2 regions of the Gordonia sp. C13 genome follow, and region 2 is predicted to be linked to the other one. Evidence: predicted binding sites of a transcription regulator. Region 2 holds the regulator's gene; the other holds the start of a gene.
What was found. The regulator LexA, encoded in region 2, represses DNA repair genes until DNA is damaged. The targets are predictions, from matches to a motif close to CGAACANNTGTTCG.
Positions count from the first base shown of each region.

Region 1: M1L58_RS10640 (DUF222 domain-containing protein) is a predicted target of LexA. The motif match lies at 5,174-5,187, and genes of this name have one in related genera.

Region 1 covers NZ_JALPSY010000010.1:68,167-75,861, reverse strand. The annotation lists gene M1L58_RS10660 (TetR family transcriptional regulator) at 1-708, shown strand, start outside; gene M1L58_RS10655 (cyclase family protein) at 992-1,972, shown strand; gene M1L58_RS10650 (class I adenylate-forming enzyme family protein) at 2,012-3,673, shown strand; gene M1L58_RS10645 (acyl-CoA dehydrogenase family protein) at 3,670-4,905, shown strand; gene M1L58_RS10640 (DUF222 domain-containing protein) at 5,202-6,356, shown strand; gene M1L58_RS10635 (DUF5336 domain-containing protein) at 6,568-7,260, shown strand; gene M1L58_RS10630 (SAM-dependent methyltransferase) at 7,241-7,695, shown strand, end outside.
Region 2 covers NZ_JALPSY010000001.1:290,251-297,945, forward strand. The annotation lists gene hrpA (ATP-dependent RNA helicase HrpA) at 1-1,982, shown strand, start outside; gene nrdR (transcriptional regulator NrdR) at 1,956-2,444, opposite strand; gene M1L58_RS01360 (LysM peptidoglycan-binding domain-containing protein) at 2,544-3,089, opposite strand; gene lexA (transcriptional repressor LexA) at 3,326-4,033, shown strand; gene M1L58_RS01370 (putative PEP-binding protein) at 4,011-5,711, opposite strand; gene M1L58_RS01375 (DeoR/GlpR family DNA-binding transcription regulator) at 5,847-6,617, shown strand; gene pfkB (1-phosphofructokinase) at 6,614-7,573, shown strand; gene M1L58_RS01385 (PTS fructose transporter subunit IIABC) at 7,640-7,695, shown strand, end outside.

The DNA of each region.
Region 1 (7,695 bases), on a different contig from region 2:
AAGGTCGGGCTCACCGTCGACCGCTTGCGTCAGATCGCGCAGTGCCTGGACGTGCCCGTCGCACGTTTCCTCGAGTCGCCGCAACCGGAGAAGGTCGAGGTCGCCGCGGACCCGACGGACTGGCGTGTGTTCGCCCCGCTGATCCTGGACCCGGTGCTGGAGTCGGCGATCGACGTCTTCGAAGAGCTCGGCTACCACGGTGCCACGATGCGCCTCATCGCAGCCGGCGCCGACATCAGTGTCGCCGGCATCTATCACCACTACCCGAGCAAGCAGCATCTGCTCGTCGCGCTGGTCAACATCGCCCACGCTGACCTGGCCCAACGCCTCGACGCGGCCGGCGACGGCGTCGACGCGGTGACCGCTTTCGCCAACATGGTGGAGGCGCTCACGCTGTTCCACGTCGAGCGGCGTGCGCTGGCGCTTGTCCTGGCGACGGAGCTCCGGCGTCTGGAGGAACCCAACCGCACGCACCTGCAGGCGTCGATGGCGCAGATCGAGGGTCGCCTGCTCGACACGGCCCGTCGCGCCGCCGAACTCGGCGCCTTCCGGTCGGGTGACCTGTCCGTGGCGACCAAGGCGATCGTCACGATGTGCCTGGCCGTGCCTACCTGGACCGACGACTCCGACGCCGCCCACGGCCGCCGGATCGCTCGCGAGTACGCGGATCTGGCGCTCGCCATGGTGGGGCACCAGGCCGACCGCTAGGCCGCCTCGGACCGTCGGCGGATCCACGCTCTGTGGCTCCGGTTCGAGCGTGTTCAGCTTCGCTGAACTTGCCGCATGTACTGGGCTTTCCGCTCTGCTGCTGACAAACCCTGAGACATCACCGATTTCGCCTCTTGACGGCGTTGCGAACGAGTGCGATGCTCGTCACAATGAACTTACCGAGCGAGCGCTCACAAAGTTCAGTCGCAAAGTTCAGTCCGCACCGTTCTGGGTGCGACCCGGAACCGTCGGTTCCGCTCTGGATCGAATCAAAGGAGATGAGATGACCGAGATCGAGACCGCTGCGCCGTCCATGGGTGACCTGCTGGGAGCCGACACCCCGTCGAACTGGGGCAAGTGGGGCCCCGACGACGAGGTGGGCGCCCTGAACTACCTGGACGCGGGCGAGGTCCTGCGCGGTGTCGGCCACATCAAGTCGGGGGAGACCTTCACCCTCCAGATCGAGATGGGTCGCACCGAGAGCCCCGGAGATCCGCTGTGGCCGGGCCGCGAGGGCATCAACCGAAAGAACATCCTCGACGAGTCGTCGTGGGACGGCGACGGTGCGCCGCAGTTCCCCGGCGGCCTGCACTACGCCGACGACACCGCGAACATCTTCCTGCAGGGCTCCACGCAGTACGACGCCCTCGGCCACGTCTGGTACGACGGCAAGCTCTACAACGGCTACGACGCCCGCAGCACCGTCGACGCACTGGAGAAGGCGTCGGTGCTGCCGATCGCCGAGAAGGGCGTCGTCGGCCGTGGTGTGCTCATCGACATGGCCCGGTACCGCGGCAAGAAGTACCTGGACAAGGGTGAGACCTTCGACCACAACGACCTCGAGGCCGCCGCTGCCGCACAGGGTGTCACCATCGAGCCGCACGACATCCTGATCATCCGCACCGGGTGGCTGACCTACTGGTACGAGCTGAACAACCCGGAAGAGTTCTACGACGGCTTCTGCGAGCCCGGCCTGACCTACTCGCGTGAACTCGTGCAGTGGTTCCAGGACAAGGAGATCCCCAACCTGGTCACCGACACCATCGCCAACGAGGTCACCACCGACCCCGAATCCGGTGTGGCGCTTCCACTTCACAACGCGCTCATGCGCAACCTGGGTGTCGTGTTCACCGAGATCGTCTGGCTCGAGGAGCTGGCCGAGGCGTGTGCCGCCGACAACCGCTGGAGCTTCCTGTACGTCGCGGCACCGCTCAAGGTCGTCAGCGGCACCGGTGCGCCGGTGAACCCCGTCGTCATCCGCTGACTCATTTTCGAGTCTTTCGCCGAAAGAGGAACGTCAGACATGAGTGTCTACGACGACAAGGTGTGGCGCAGCCACTACCGCGAGCAGGATCTCGCGCCGCGCAGTATCGAATTCGAGACCGCGCTGGACATGTTCGCGGCCACCGCCGCGCGCAACCCGGGCGCCGACCTGATCCGCTACTTCGACGGATCGATCACGGCCGGTGAGCTCGACGAGCTGACCGACGCGTTCGCGGTCGGCATCCTGGACCTGGGCTTCACCCCGGGTGACCGCGCGGTGGTCTACGCCCAGAACATCCCGCAGTTCGTCATCGCGCAGCTGGGTATCTGGAAGGCCGGCGGCATCGCCGTCTCGGCCAACCCGATGTACCGCAGCCGTGAACTCGCCGAGATCCTCGTCGATTCCGGCGCCACGGTACTGGTCGCGATGCAGTCGCTGTACCGCGACGTCGCACAGGAGGCCTTGCGCGACAACAAGACCGCGGTGCGGACCGTCATCACCACCTCGGAGCTGGAGTACCAGACCGCGAACAGCGGAACCCTGGCCGGTGTCGAGAAGATCGACTGCCCCGACACCGTCGACCTGGCGACGATGCTCGCCAAGTACCGCGGTCAGCGCCCGCCCGAGGTCGATCTCACCGCAGACAGCGTCGCCTTCCTGACCTACACGTCGGGAACCACCGGACCGCCCAAGGGCGCGATGACCACCCATCGCAACGTCGTGTTCAACGCGCAGACCTACCGCGACTGGGTCGGTGTCGACAGCGACGACGTGATCCTGGGCGTCGCTCCGCTGTTCCACATCACCGGTCTCATCGCGCACATCGCACTGGCCGAACTCACCGGTGCGCCGCTGGTCCTGATGTACCGGATGGACCCGGCGGACACCATCGCGACCATCGCGCGGGAGAAGGCGACGTTCACGGTCGGATCGATCACGGTGTTCATCGCGCTGATGAACGTGCCGGACATCGACCCGGCATCGCTGAAGACCCTGTCGAAGATCTACTCCGGTGGGGCGCCGATCCCGCCGAGCACGATCGCCGAATTCCAGCAGCGGTTCGGTCACTACATCCACAACGTGTACGGCCTGACCGAGACCACGTCTCCGTCGCATGCGGTGCCGTTCGGTGTGACGGCTCCGTCCGACGAGGAGACCGGGGCCACCTCGGTGGGAATCCCGGTGTACGACACGGTCGTCCGGGTCGTCGACGAGCAGGGCAACGACCTACCCGCGGGCCAGGTCGGCGAGCTGGTCACCGCCGGCCCGCAGGTGGTCGCCGGTTACTGGAACAAGCCGGAGGCGACCGCGAAGGGCATCCCGAACGGCGTGCTGCACACCGGCGACGTCGGCTACATGGACGCCGACGGATGGTTCTACATCGTCGACCGCAAGAAGGACCAGATCAACACCAGTGGTTTCAAGGTGTGGCCACGCGAGGTCGAAGACGTCCTGTACGAACATCCTTCGGTTCGTGAGGCCGCCGTCGTCGGCGTACCCGACTCCTACCGCGGTGAGACCGTGAAGGCGTTCGTGAGTCTGCGTCCGGGAACGGAGGCGACGCCGGAGGAACTGATCGACCACTGCAAGACGCGGATGGCGGCCTACAAGTACCCGCGCGAGGTCGTGGTGATGGGCGACATCCCCAAGACCGCCACGGGCAAGCTGCTGCGTCGCGAACTGCGGACGGTGGCACAGTGACCCAGCCGGATCTGAACTTCCGCACCCCGGCCGAGACGCTGGATCTGCGGCCGTCGGCGAAGGCGTTGGAGCTGCGCGAGGAACTCATTGCGTTCATGCACTCCGACGTCTTCCCGGCGGAGCAGCGCTACGAAGAGGAGCGCGGCTTCGCCGGTCCCGACGATCACGCCGTGCCGGCGGTCGTCGAGGAGCTGAAGAAGCGGGCCCGCGCACGCGGCCTGTGGAATCTGTTCCTGCCGTCCGAATCCGGGATCAGCCAGCTCGATTACGCCGGTCTGGCCGAGATCACCGGCTGGAGCCTGCATCTGGCGCCCGAAGCCGTCAACGGTGCGGCGCCCGACACCGGGAACATGGAGCTGCTGCACCTGTTCGGCACCGACGAGCAGAAGCAGACCTGGCTGGAACCGCTGCTCGACGGCCGAATCCGGTCGGCGTTCTCGATGACCGAGAAGGACGTCGCGAGTTCGGATGCGACCAACATCGAGACCAGCATCTCTCGCGACGGCGACTCCTACATCATCAACGGCCGGAAGTGGTGGACGAGCGGTGCGGCCGACCCGCGCTGCAGGCTGCTCATCGTGATGGGCAAGACCGATCCCGAGGCGGCGACCCACCGACAGCAGTCGATGGTGCTGGTCCCGATCGACACCCCGGGTGTCACCGTGGTCCGCGACGTACCGGTGTTCGGTCGTCACGACCAGCACGGTCATGTCGAGATCGTGTACGACAACGTCCGGGTGCCCGCCGAGAACCTGCTCGGTGAGGAAGGCGGCGGATTCGCCATGGCGCAGGCGCGCCTCGGCCCCGGCCGCATCCACCACTGCATGCGTGCGCTCGGCGCTGCCGAACGTGCTCTGCACCTCATGGTCCAGCGGTCGAAGGGGCGCGTCGCGTTCGGCAAGCCGCTGGCCGAGCAGGGCGTCGTGCAGCAGCAGATCGCCGAGTCGCGCATCGCGATCGACCAGGCTCGTCTGCTGTGCCAGCTGGCCTCGAAGACGATCGACGAACTCGGCAACAAGGCCGCCGCGCCGTATGTTTCGGCCGCCAAGGTGTCGGTGCCGCGGGTCGCGCTCGAGGTCATCGACCGGGCGATCCAGGTCCACGGTGGCGCCGGCGTCAGCGACGACGTGCCGCTGGCCGCAATGTACGGCTGGCACCGCGCGATGCGCATCTTCGACGGTCCGGACGAGGTGCACATCCGCACCATCGCCAAGTCGGAGCTACGTCGGTGATCGTTCCCGCGTAGCGGTTTCCTTCACCCTTGCTGCCTGATCCGAAAGAGCGCGACGCACCCAGGTCCGCTGCCTGAGGTGCGAGGAGCGTAAGCGACGAGCCACGAAGGCCTGGTGAGCAGATGCCGCCAGGCCTTCGTGGCGCTCGCTCCTCGGGTAGCGGGTGACGGGGGAGATGTGCTGCAAATCCTCCAGTTCTTAGCGATCGTGAAATATCCTGCAGCCACTGACAATTCACCAAGAACTGCTGTGGAATATTCACGGTACTCGAACGTATGTGCGAGTACCGTGGAGTCATGGCACCGCTCGAATCCCTCCTCGACCAGCTCGCGGCAATCGCACCACCCACCGACGATCGCACTGGGCGCAAGACAATTTCGCATCTGGATTTCTGGAGAAAGGTACGCAACCTGGCTGATCACCGAATCTCCACTTATGCAGGCGATCTCGATGATCTGCGTGTCGCGGAGAAAGCAGGATCGACCACCAAGAAGCTGCTGATCGAGATGGGATTCCCGCCGGTGGTCGCCACTCGTGCGATTCGTATCGCCGACAGCATCGGCACCCTGAGCAAGCTCGAGAGTTGCGCGGCCGACGGAACCCTCTCGGGAGAAGTCGCCGACGCCATCGTCCGTGGCATGGCAATCATCGAGAAACGCTCACCCACAGCACTTTCCGACGACGACCGCGGCACCTACGAAAGCGGACTCCTCGCCCAAGCCCTCTCCGGTGCCACCCCCGCCGAGATACAAAAGCACGCCCAGACGATCGGCAACACCATCGCCGACGACCAGGGCGGCATCCCCGCGAGCGCCGACCGATCCCTGGACACGCTGTCACACCACACCACCGACGACAGCCGCGTCGAGATCCACGCCAACGTCATACAGGCCGTCGGTGAGAAGTTCATCGCGACGATCGACGAACGCTCCGTACCACGACCCGAACCCGACGGCGCCCCCGACCGACGCTCAGCAACCCAGATCCGCGCCGACGCACTCGAAGTACTGCTCGACCAAGCCGCAGTCGGCGCGGCGATGGACACCATCGGCACACCACGCGCCCAGACGATCCTGACCATCCCCGCCGACGGTGGTAACCCCGCATTCCTTCCCTGGACCGGCCCGACCACCCACGCCATCGCCCGACAACTGTCCTGCGACGGCACCCTGACCGAGATTGTCATCGACGGCGAGACCGTGCCACTACAGATGGGCCGCGAACGACGACTGTTCCCACCCCACCTGCGCAAGGCGATCATCATCCGGGACGAGACCTGCATCAAATGCGGTGCCCCACCATCACATACACAGGTCCACCACGACGGCTGGGACATCATGATCGGCTACGACCGCCACCCCTGGCTCATCCCGCCCGCCGACATCGACCCCCAACGACGCCCGCTACCCGCCTACAACCGACGAACCATGCGACTCGACGACGCCGCCTGACACCAAGACTTGAGCGCAGCACCTTCCGCACCCGACGCCGGTCGGGACCGCATCCGTTCCTTGACAACTCCACAGTGTCTGGTCACATCGGCCGACCGGTCGAATGAATCTCGTCGCCGCAGGTGCATCGGGGTGGCGGTCGGCCTACCCTGGCCGCAGGTCACGACGATGAGGCGCGGCCGTCCGGGGGATGAGGAACGAGGAGCGCACCGTGAATCCAGGTGATCCCAACCAGCAGCAGGGCGGTCAGTGGTCGCCATCCCCACCCGGGCAGCCGCAGACCGGTGGATTCCCCGGCAACCAGGGCGAGACCGCGCAGTTCCAGGGTGGCCCGCCCACCGGTGGGGTTCCCGGGCAGCAGTGGGGTGAGCATCCGCCGCAGTATCAGTACCCGACCGGCGGCTGGGGGCCCGCGCCCGGGATGGGGCCGCAACGTCTGGGGCCGCGTCCCGATCTCTCGGTGATTTTCGCGCTCGCCGCGGCCGTGGCCGGTGTCGTCACGTACTTCATGGGCTTCATCAGCTGGATCACCGTGTCCGCGGCAGCCGAGGAGGAAGTCGACCGGTGGGGCCGCGATCTGGAGGAGGGGCAGGGCGGCATACCCGGGTTCTTCTCCTACGAGATCCTGCTGAACCCGGGCAAGTTCTTCATCCTGCTCGGCGTCGTCGGGGTCGCGACGACGTTCGTGCTCGTTCCCCGGTACCGAAAGGCATTGCCGTTCCTGGCAGTGATCGCACTCGCGGGATGGTTGGCACTGTTCGCGTCCGCGTTGTCCATGCCGCCGTTCCTCGACCTCGGAGCGGGCGCCATCGTCGGGCTGATCTTCGGATTCGTGCAGGTGGCGCTGCTGTTGGCCGCGTCGTTCTTGTACGGTCTCAAGAAGGATGACGCCACACCTTCCTGACGGACATGTGCAGCCGGCGGGTCTCATAGAAGACCCGCTGGTGAGTGCTCTTCGTCGTGCGGGCTGCGTATTCGCCGAGGACGAGGCCGAACTGCTCCGCCGACACGCCTCCGGCGCAGACCAACTCGACGATCTGTTCACCCGCCGGGTCGCGGGTGAACCCCTCGAACACCTGCTGGGGCACGTGCGGTTCGGGGATCTGCGGCTCAGCGTCGGACCAGGTGTGTTCGTGCCGCGACAGCGTTCCCTGTTGGTGGCCCATGAGGCGATCAAGGCCGCGTCGCAGCGGACCGAACCCGTTGTCCTCGAGGCCTTCTGCGGGGTGGCACCGATCGCTTCTGCTGTGGCCGCTGCGGTCGACGGCGCGCAGGTACACGCCGCCGATATCGCCGCAGACGCGCTCGTCCATGCCAGGCGAAACCTGCCGGACGCGGC
Region 2 (7,695 bases):
CCGAGGGCCGCGAGTTCACCGGGGCACGCAACACGACGCTGATGATCTTCCCGGCGTCACCGCTCGCCAAGAAGCCGCCGCCCTTCATCATGGCCGCGGAGGTCCTCGAGACCTCCCGCCTGTTCGCGCACACCGTCGCCGGCATCGATCCGTTGTGGGCGGAGAAACTGGCCGGCGTTCTGGTGAAGCGTACGTACAGCGAGCCGCACTGGTCGTCCAAACGCGGTGCCGCGATGGCCTACGAACGGGTGACGCTGTACGGCGTCACCCTCGTCGCGAAACGCCGCGTCGACTACGGCCCCATCGATCCGGTCGTCTCCCGCGAACTGTTCATCCGCCATGCCCTGATCGAGGGCGACTGGCGTACCCAACACCCGTTCTTCGAACGCAACCGCGCTCTGCTCGAAGCCGCCTCCGACGTCGAGAACCGCATGCGCACACGCGGACTGGTGATCACCGAGGATCAGCTGTTCGAGTTCTACGACAAGCGGGTGGGCGCCGAGGTCACCTCCGCACGGCACTTCGACACGTGGTGGAAGAAGGCCCGACGCGCCGACGCGGCTCTGCTCGACCTCAAGCCCGAGGACGTCGCGGCGAGCACCGAGGCCGCGCCCACCGACTACCCGGGCGCCTGGCAACAGGGCGATACCCGACTCGAACTCCGCTACCGGTTCGAACCCGGCGCACCCGATGACGGTGTCACCGTGATCATCCCGCGCGCACTGCTCCCCCACGTGCGCCCGGCGGGATTCGACTGGTCGGTGCCCGGCATGCGGACGGAACTGGCCACCGCCCTGGTGAAGTCGCTGCCCAAGCGGTTGCGCAAGTCCATGTCCCCGGCGCAGCGTTTCGCCGAACTGGCCCTGGCGCGTCTGACACCGCGCAGCGAACCGCTCACTGTCGGGCTCGCGCGTGAGCTCACCACGATCACACAGATGACGGTCACCGCAGCCGATTTCGACGTCGACCGAATTCCGGCCCACCTCAAGATGCATTTCGCCGTGGTCGACGACACCGGGAACATCACCGCGCGAGCCGATTCCATCGCCGAACTCCAGCGTGTGGGCACACGCGCCGCGACAAAGACGGTGAAGCGCACCCTGTATAGCGCCTGGACCGACGAGGGTATCGGCACCCTCGCCGCACAGCGGACCGTCGACATCGCCGGACAACGCCTCACCCGCTACCCCACGATCGACGCGATCACCGACGAGGCCGGGCGGACCCGCGGGGTGGTCGTGATCGATGCCGCGTCGGAGCAGACCCGTGATCGGTTGGCGGAGAGAGGGATCGTCGCGCTGCTCGACCTCGCGATCCCTCCCCTGCACCGACGTGTGGCGAGCTCTCTCGGCGCCGCCGGCCGACTCGCGTTGAGTCAGAGCCCCTACCCGGACCTCGATGCGCTGCTGGCCGACTGCACACGCCGCGCCATCCGCGATGTGGTGGCCGGCCTCGACGCCGGCACGCTGTCCGCGGTGCGCTCACCCGAGGCGTTCCGCGCACTCACGGAGAAACTGCGGCCACGGATCTCCGAAGCGGCACCCGAATACTTCTCTCTCGCCGTCGAATCCCTCGGCTGGGTGGCGCCGGTGCGCGCCGCGATCGACCGTCATGCCGGTTCGCTCGCAGCCGACGACGTCGCCGAACAACTCGACAATCTCGTCTTCGACGGCTTCATCGCCGCCACCGCACGACGACATCTGGAGAACGTGCCGCGCTATCTCGCGGCGGCCGAAGCCCGGTTGACGGCACTGCCCGCATCCGCGGCCCGGGACCAGGCCGGAGTGGCCGTCGTCGACCGGGTGACCGAGCGGTGGGCCCAGCGACTGACGCAGGTCCCCGAGCACCGGAAGGCCTACGTCAACGACGAGGCTCAGTGGCTTGTCGAGGAACTGCGGGTGGGATTGTTCGCCGAACGACTCGGCACCGCGTACCCGGTGTCGGAGAAGCGGGTCCTACGAACTCTGGACCGACTCGGCTGAGGCCTTGCCGGACTCGGACGACGCCGAACGCAGATCGTCGATCTCGCGCTGGAAGTCCTCGACGGAGTCGAACGAGCGATACACCGACGCGAAGCGCAGGTAGGCGACCTCGTCGAGGTCGCGCAGCGGCTTGAGGATCGCGAGTCCGACCTCGTTGCTGGGGATCTCGGCCGATCCACTGGCACGCACCGTGTCCTCGACCTGCTGGGCCAGCTGGGCCAGCGCGTCCTCGGCGACGTGGCGTCCCTGGCATGCGCGCCGGACGCCCCTCATCACCTTCTCGCGACTGAACGGTTCGGTGACACCGTTGCGTTTGACCACCGCGAGCACTGCGCTCTCCACGGTCGAGAAGCGTCGCCCACACTCCACGCAGGAGCGGCGGCGCCGGATGGCCTGCCCCTCATCAGCGACACGCGAGTCGATGACCTTGGTGTCGTCGTTCTTGCAGAAGGGGCAGCGCATCGTATCCTCACGCAGGTCACGGGACACTCTGATGCAGCCGGGCCGCATGCCAGGCCGGTAGTCGGCCGGTCCCTGTGACATCGAGGATACCGCCCGCGTTCAGTGGTACCGGGGGGCGAGGAGCGGCTGGCCGACGCGCAGGCCGCTCGACGGGAGGTCGTTCAGCTGGACGATCTCGTCGACAACTGCCTCACGGGGCATCTCGGGGGCGACACGAGATGCGATGGTGCTCAGCGAGTCACCCGAGCGCACATGCACGACCTCGGTGCCGACCGAGGACGGCGTGACCGTGGCGGCATAGTTCTGGCCGACGACCGCGATGACCCAGACGGCCAGCGCGAGTCCGACGCCGGCGAGGATGGCCGTCGCCGTGCGCCGGCGCCGGCGGATGACCGCCGAGGGGGCGGTCTGCGCGGGACGCGAGGCCGGCACGACCGGTCCACGACCGCGCAGACCGACCGGCGAGGCGCACTGCGTGGAGGCGATCCGGCGGACCCGGACCGCAGACTCCGGTACCGGGCGACCGTCGACGGGACGGCGCCCGTCGACGGGACGGCGCCCGTCGCCGCGGCGCATCGGGCGCTGCAGGACGTCGCCATGAACATCGTCGAAGTGGACGGGGTCGATGAGAGTGGCGGTGCGCATGGTGCCCTCCGTGTTTCCGGTCGAACCGTGTTCGTGCGGACCGCGTCGTCCGTGTTCGAACTGTTCGAGTGTCGATCATCTGTTCGATGAACTGATGTTCGATTTGTAGCACGGCACTCCGACAATTGTCTCGCAACACGTCGAACAAATGTTTGATGCGGTCGGCGATCTCGGCTACGCTCGTCGAGAAGAGAAGCGATCTACCAGCACGTTCGGAAATCGAGAGGAACCCGATCATGAGCGATGACGGCGGTAAGCGCACCGGAGCGCGGGGCGCCGACGAGCCCGTCACCCCGGCAGACATGGCGGCGGCCGAGGCCTCGCTGACGCCGCGGCAGCGCGGAGTTCTCGAGGTGATCCGCAAATCCGTGCGCGAGCGCGGTTACCCGCCGAGCATCCGCGAGATCGGTGACGAGGTGGGTCTCACCTCGACCTCATCCGTTGCCCATCAGCTGCGGACACTCGAGCGCAAGGGCCTCCTGAAGCGCGATGCGAACCGTCCGCGGGCGGTCAACATCGCGCCGAGCGAGCCGCCGACGCCCACCTCGCCGGACGGCAGCGCGCTACCCGAGCCCACCTTCGTGCCGGTGCTCGGCCGGATCGCCGCAGGCGGCCCGATCCTCGCCGAGGAAGCCGTCGAGGACGTCTTCCCGCTCCCCCGCGAACTCGTGGGTGAGGGCTCGCTGTTCCTGCTGAAGGTGGTCGGCGAGTCGATGATCGACGCGGCGATCTGCGACGGCGACTGGGTGGTCGTCCGCCAGCAGAACGTGGCCGACAACGGCGACATCGTGGCCGCCATGATCGACGGCGAGGCCACGGTGAAGACCTTCAAACGCCAGAAGGGTCACGTCTGGCTGATGCCGCACAACGAGTTGTTCGACCCGATCCCGGGCGACGAGGCCGTCATCCTCGGCAAGGTCGTCACCGTGATGCGGCGGATCTGACCTCGTCACTCTCGAGTACCGCGGCGGCAGCCGCGCGAGCCGCAGCCGGATCGGCGGTGGCCAGCGCGGCTGCCGCCGCGTTCTCGCAGGTGGCCAGGGTGACCCCGCCGAGCTGCGCCCCGACCGCGGCAGCCGCGACGGGAGCGCTCGACAGCGAGGTGACCCCGAGCCCGACGAGTACGCAGGCAAGGTAGGGATCTGCTGCGGCCTCGCCGCAGACGCCCACCGGTTTGCCCTGCTCGCGTCCGGCCCGCGCGACCGTCGCGATGAGGTGCAGGACGGCCGGCTGCCACGGATCGGTCAGCGATGCGAGGTCGGCGGACATCCGGTCGGCGGCCATCGTGTACTGCGTGAGGTCGTTGGTGCCGATCGAGACGAAGTCCACCTCGGCCAGGATCGCCGGGGCGAGGATCGCCGCGGCGGGGACCTCGATCATCACACCGGCCACCAGTCCGCGCTTGCGCACCTGCGCGGCGAACGCCGCCGCCTCGGCCGGTGACGCGATCATCGGCGCCATGACCCAGGGACTCGACTCGGAACCCTCGGCGGCGCGCGCGATCGCGTCGAGCTGGTGTTCACGGATCTCCGGGTGCGCCAAGGCGATCCGGTCGCCGCGCACACCGAGCGCCGGGTTGGCCTCCTCGGGCTGGTTCACAAAGCGCAGCGGCTTGTCCGAGCCGGCATCGAGGGTGCGGATGACGACCTTGCGGCCCCCGAAGGCGTCGAGGACCGCGCGATAGATGTCCGCCTGCTCCTCGACCGACGGTTCGTCGGCGCGTTCGAGGAAGGCCAGTTCGGTTCGGAACAGTCCCACGCCCTCCACCGGATGATCGGTGGCCGCACGGGCCGACGACCCGTCGGCGACGTTGGCCAGGATCGCCACCTCCACGCCGTCGGCGGTACGACCCGGGCCGGACCAGTCGGCCACGCGGGCGGCATGGCGCGCGTACTCTTCGACCCGTGCGCGGGCGGCGGCGTCGTCGGGCTCGACGACGATCTCGCCGGTGGCGCCGTCGACGAGTACCGCTGTGCCGGAACCGATCTCGTCGAGTCCGGACACTGCGACGACGCAGGGGATACCGAGCTGGCGGGCGATGATCGCGGTGTGGCTGGTGGGCCCGCCCAGTCGCGTCACGAGCGCGATCGTGGTCGCGGGATCGAGTCCCGCGGTGTCGGCGGGCGCGAGGTCGTCGGCCAGGAGGATCGACGGCACGTCCGGCGTCGGCACACCGGGTTCGGGCAGGCCCAGGAGCTCGGCGAGCACGCGGTCGCGAACGTCGTTGAGATCGGTGACGCGCTCGGCCATCAGCCCGCCGAGCTTGGTGAACACCGCGGCGAACTGCTCGGTGGCGGCGACGGCCGCCGATGGCGCCGAGGCACCCTTGGCGATCAGTCCCGACGCCGCACCGATCCAACCGCGGTCCTCCGCGAGTCCGGCGGTGGCGGTGAGCACCTCGGCGGCGACGCCGGTGTTCTGCGAGGCCCGCTCACGCAGGCGCGCGGCGACGGCAGCCGCTGCGGCGGTGAACCGCTGGGCCTCGTCGGCGCGCTTGTCCTCGGCGACCTCGACACCGGCGCCGAGGGCCTCCGCGGAATGGTCGGGACGGCGTCCTGGCCAGAGTGCGGGCCCATGGGCCACACCACCGACAACCGGCGTCCCCGTCAGAATCTGCGTCATGTGACCACGGTTACAAATTCTTCTTGACTTGTCAACACAAACAGGCGTAAACACAGTTACTACAACACGCAAAGCCACATGTTCCCACATTCCCGGAGAACATCACATGCGCGGAACGATCAGAACGGAGCCGGTGTGTACGCCGAGGAGAGACAGCAGGCCATCACCGAGGAGGTACGCGTCGCAGGACGCGCCTCGGTCGCCGAGCTCGCCGCGAAGTTCGACGTGACCAGCGAGACCGTCCGCCGCGACCTCGCGGTCCTCGAACGCGCCGGGCACCTGCAGCGCGTCCACGGCGGCGCCGTCCGCCCCGAGGTCCTGCGCGTGATCGGCGAACTCGGCATCGCCGAGCGCGAGACGGAACAAACCGAGGAGAAGGCGGCCATCGGCCGTGCCGCCCTCAGCTTCCTCCCGCCCGACGGCGGATCTGTGCTCTTCGACGCCGGTACCACCACCTTCCGGGCCGCCGACGCCATGCCGCGCGACCGCGATCTCACCGTGATCACCAACAGCCTCCCGATCGCCGGACTGCTCGCCGGACACCACGCCGACGGTCTCCACGCCCTCGGCGGTCGCGTCCGCGGGCTCACCCAGGCGACGGTCGGCGCCGAGACGGTCGCCGCGCTGGGACGACTCCGCGTGACGACCGCATTCATCGGCACCAACGGACTGAGCGAGGCACACGGACTGTCCACCCCCGACCCCGACGAGGCGGCGGTGAAGGCGGCGATGGTCGCCGCGGCCCGACGCGTCGTCGTCCTCGCCGACAGTTCGAAGATGGAGCGCGAGGAGCTGTCCGGTTTCGCCGGCGTCGACGACATCGACGTCCTCATCACCGACTCCGGCATCGATCCGGAGTTCTCCGCCGCACTGTCGGCCCGCGGCGTCGAGGTCGTGATCGCGTGATCCTCACCGTCACCGCCAATCCGAGTGTCGACCGGACCCTCGAACTCGCCACCCCGCTGCGACGCGGCGAGGTCCAGCGGGCCGGCGTCGTCCGCGCCGAACCGGGTGGCAAGGGCGTCAACGTCGCCCGCACCGTCGCCGCCGCCGGACTCCCGACCCGTGCCCTGCTGCCCGCTCGCGCCGGCGACCCCCTGCTCGCCGCGCTCGACGGCCTCGGGCTCCCCTACGACGCCGTCCCCGTCGACGGCGAGGTCCGTTCCAACGTCACCATCGCCGAATCCGACGGCACCACCACGAAGATCAACGCCCCGGGCGTGACCCTCACCGCAGCTCAGCTCGAGTCGCTGTCCGCTCTGATCCGAACCCACGCGAACGGCGCGGACTGGGTCACGCTGTGCGGATCGCTGCCGCCCGGAGTGCCGGACGACTGGTACCGGCCCGTCGCCGACGCGCTGGTCACCGCCGGATGCCGCGTGGCCGTGGACACCTCGGGAGCACCGTTGCGCGCCGCCGCGGCCGGGCGTGTCGACCTGATCAAACCCAATGAGGACGAACTGGCCGAACTCACCGGCGCCGACGCCGCCGAGCTTCGTGATTCCCTGTCCCGCAACGATCTCCGCCCGGTGGTGACCGCGTCACAGGCCCTCGTGGAGCAGATCGGCGGCAGCGTGCTGGCCACCCTCGGCGCACGGGGCGCCGTCCTTGTGAGCCCGACTGGCACCTGGTGCGCGACCCCACCACCGATCGTCCCGCGTAGCACCGTCGGCGCAGGGGACTCGTCCCTGGCCGGTTTCCTCATCGCCCGGACGCGTGGTGCGTCGGCGCCGGAATGTCTCCGGTCGGCCGTCGCCTACGGATCGGCGGCCGCCGCGCTGGCCGGCACTGCCTCCCCCACCCCCGATCACCTCGACCTGGCCGGGGTCACGGTCACGGAACTATCCGGGGCCGGCCGATGAGTTGACCCCGATCCCACCCCAGCAGAACCCGCACCACACCAACCCTCCATTGCCGAAGGACATCCCATGACCGAGCAGATCATCACCGCACAGACGGTGAGTCTCGACGTCGACGCCGGCGC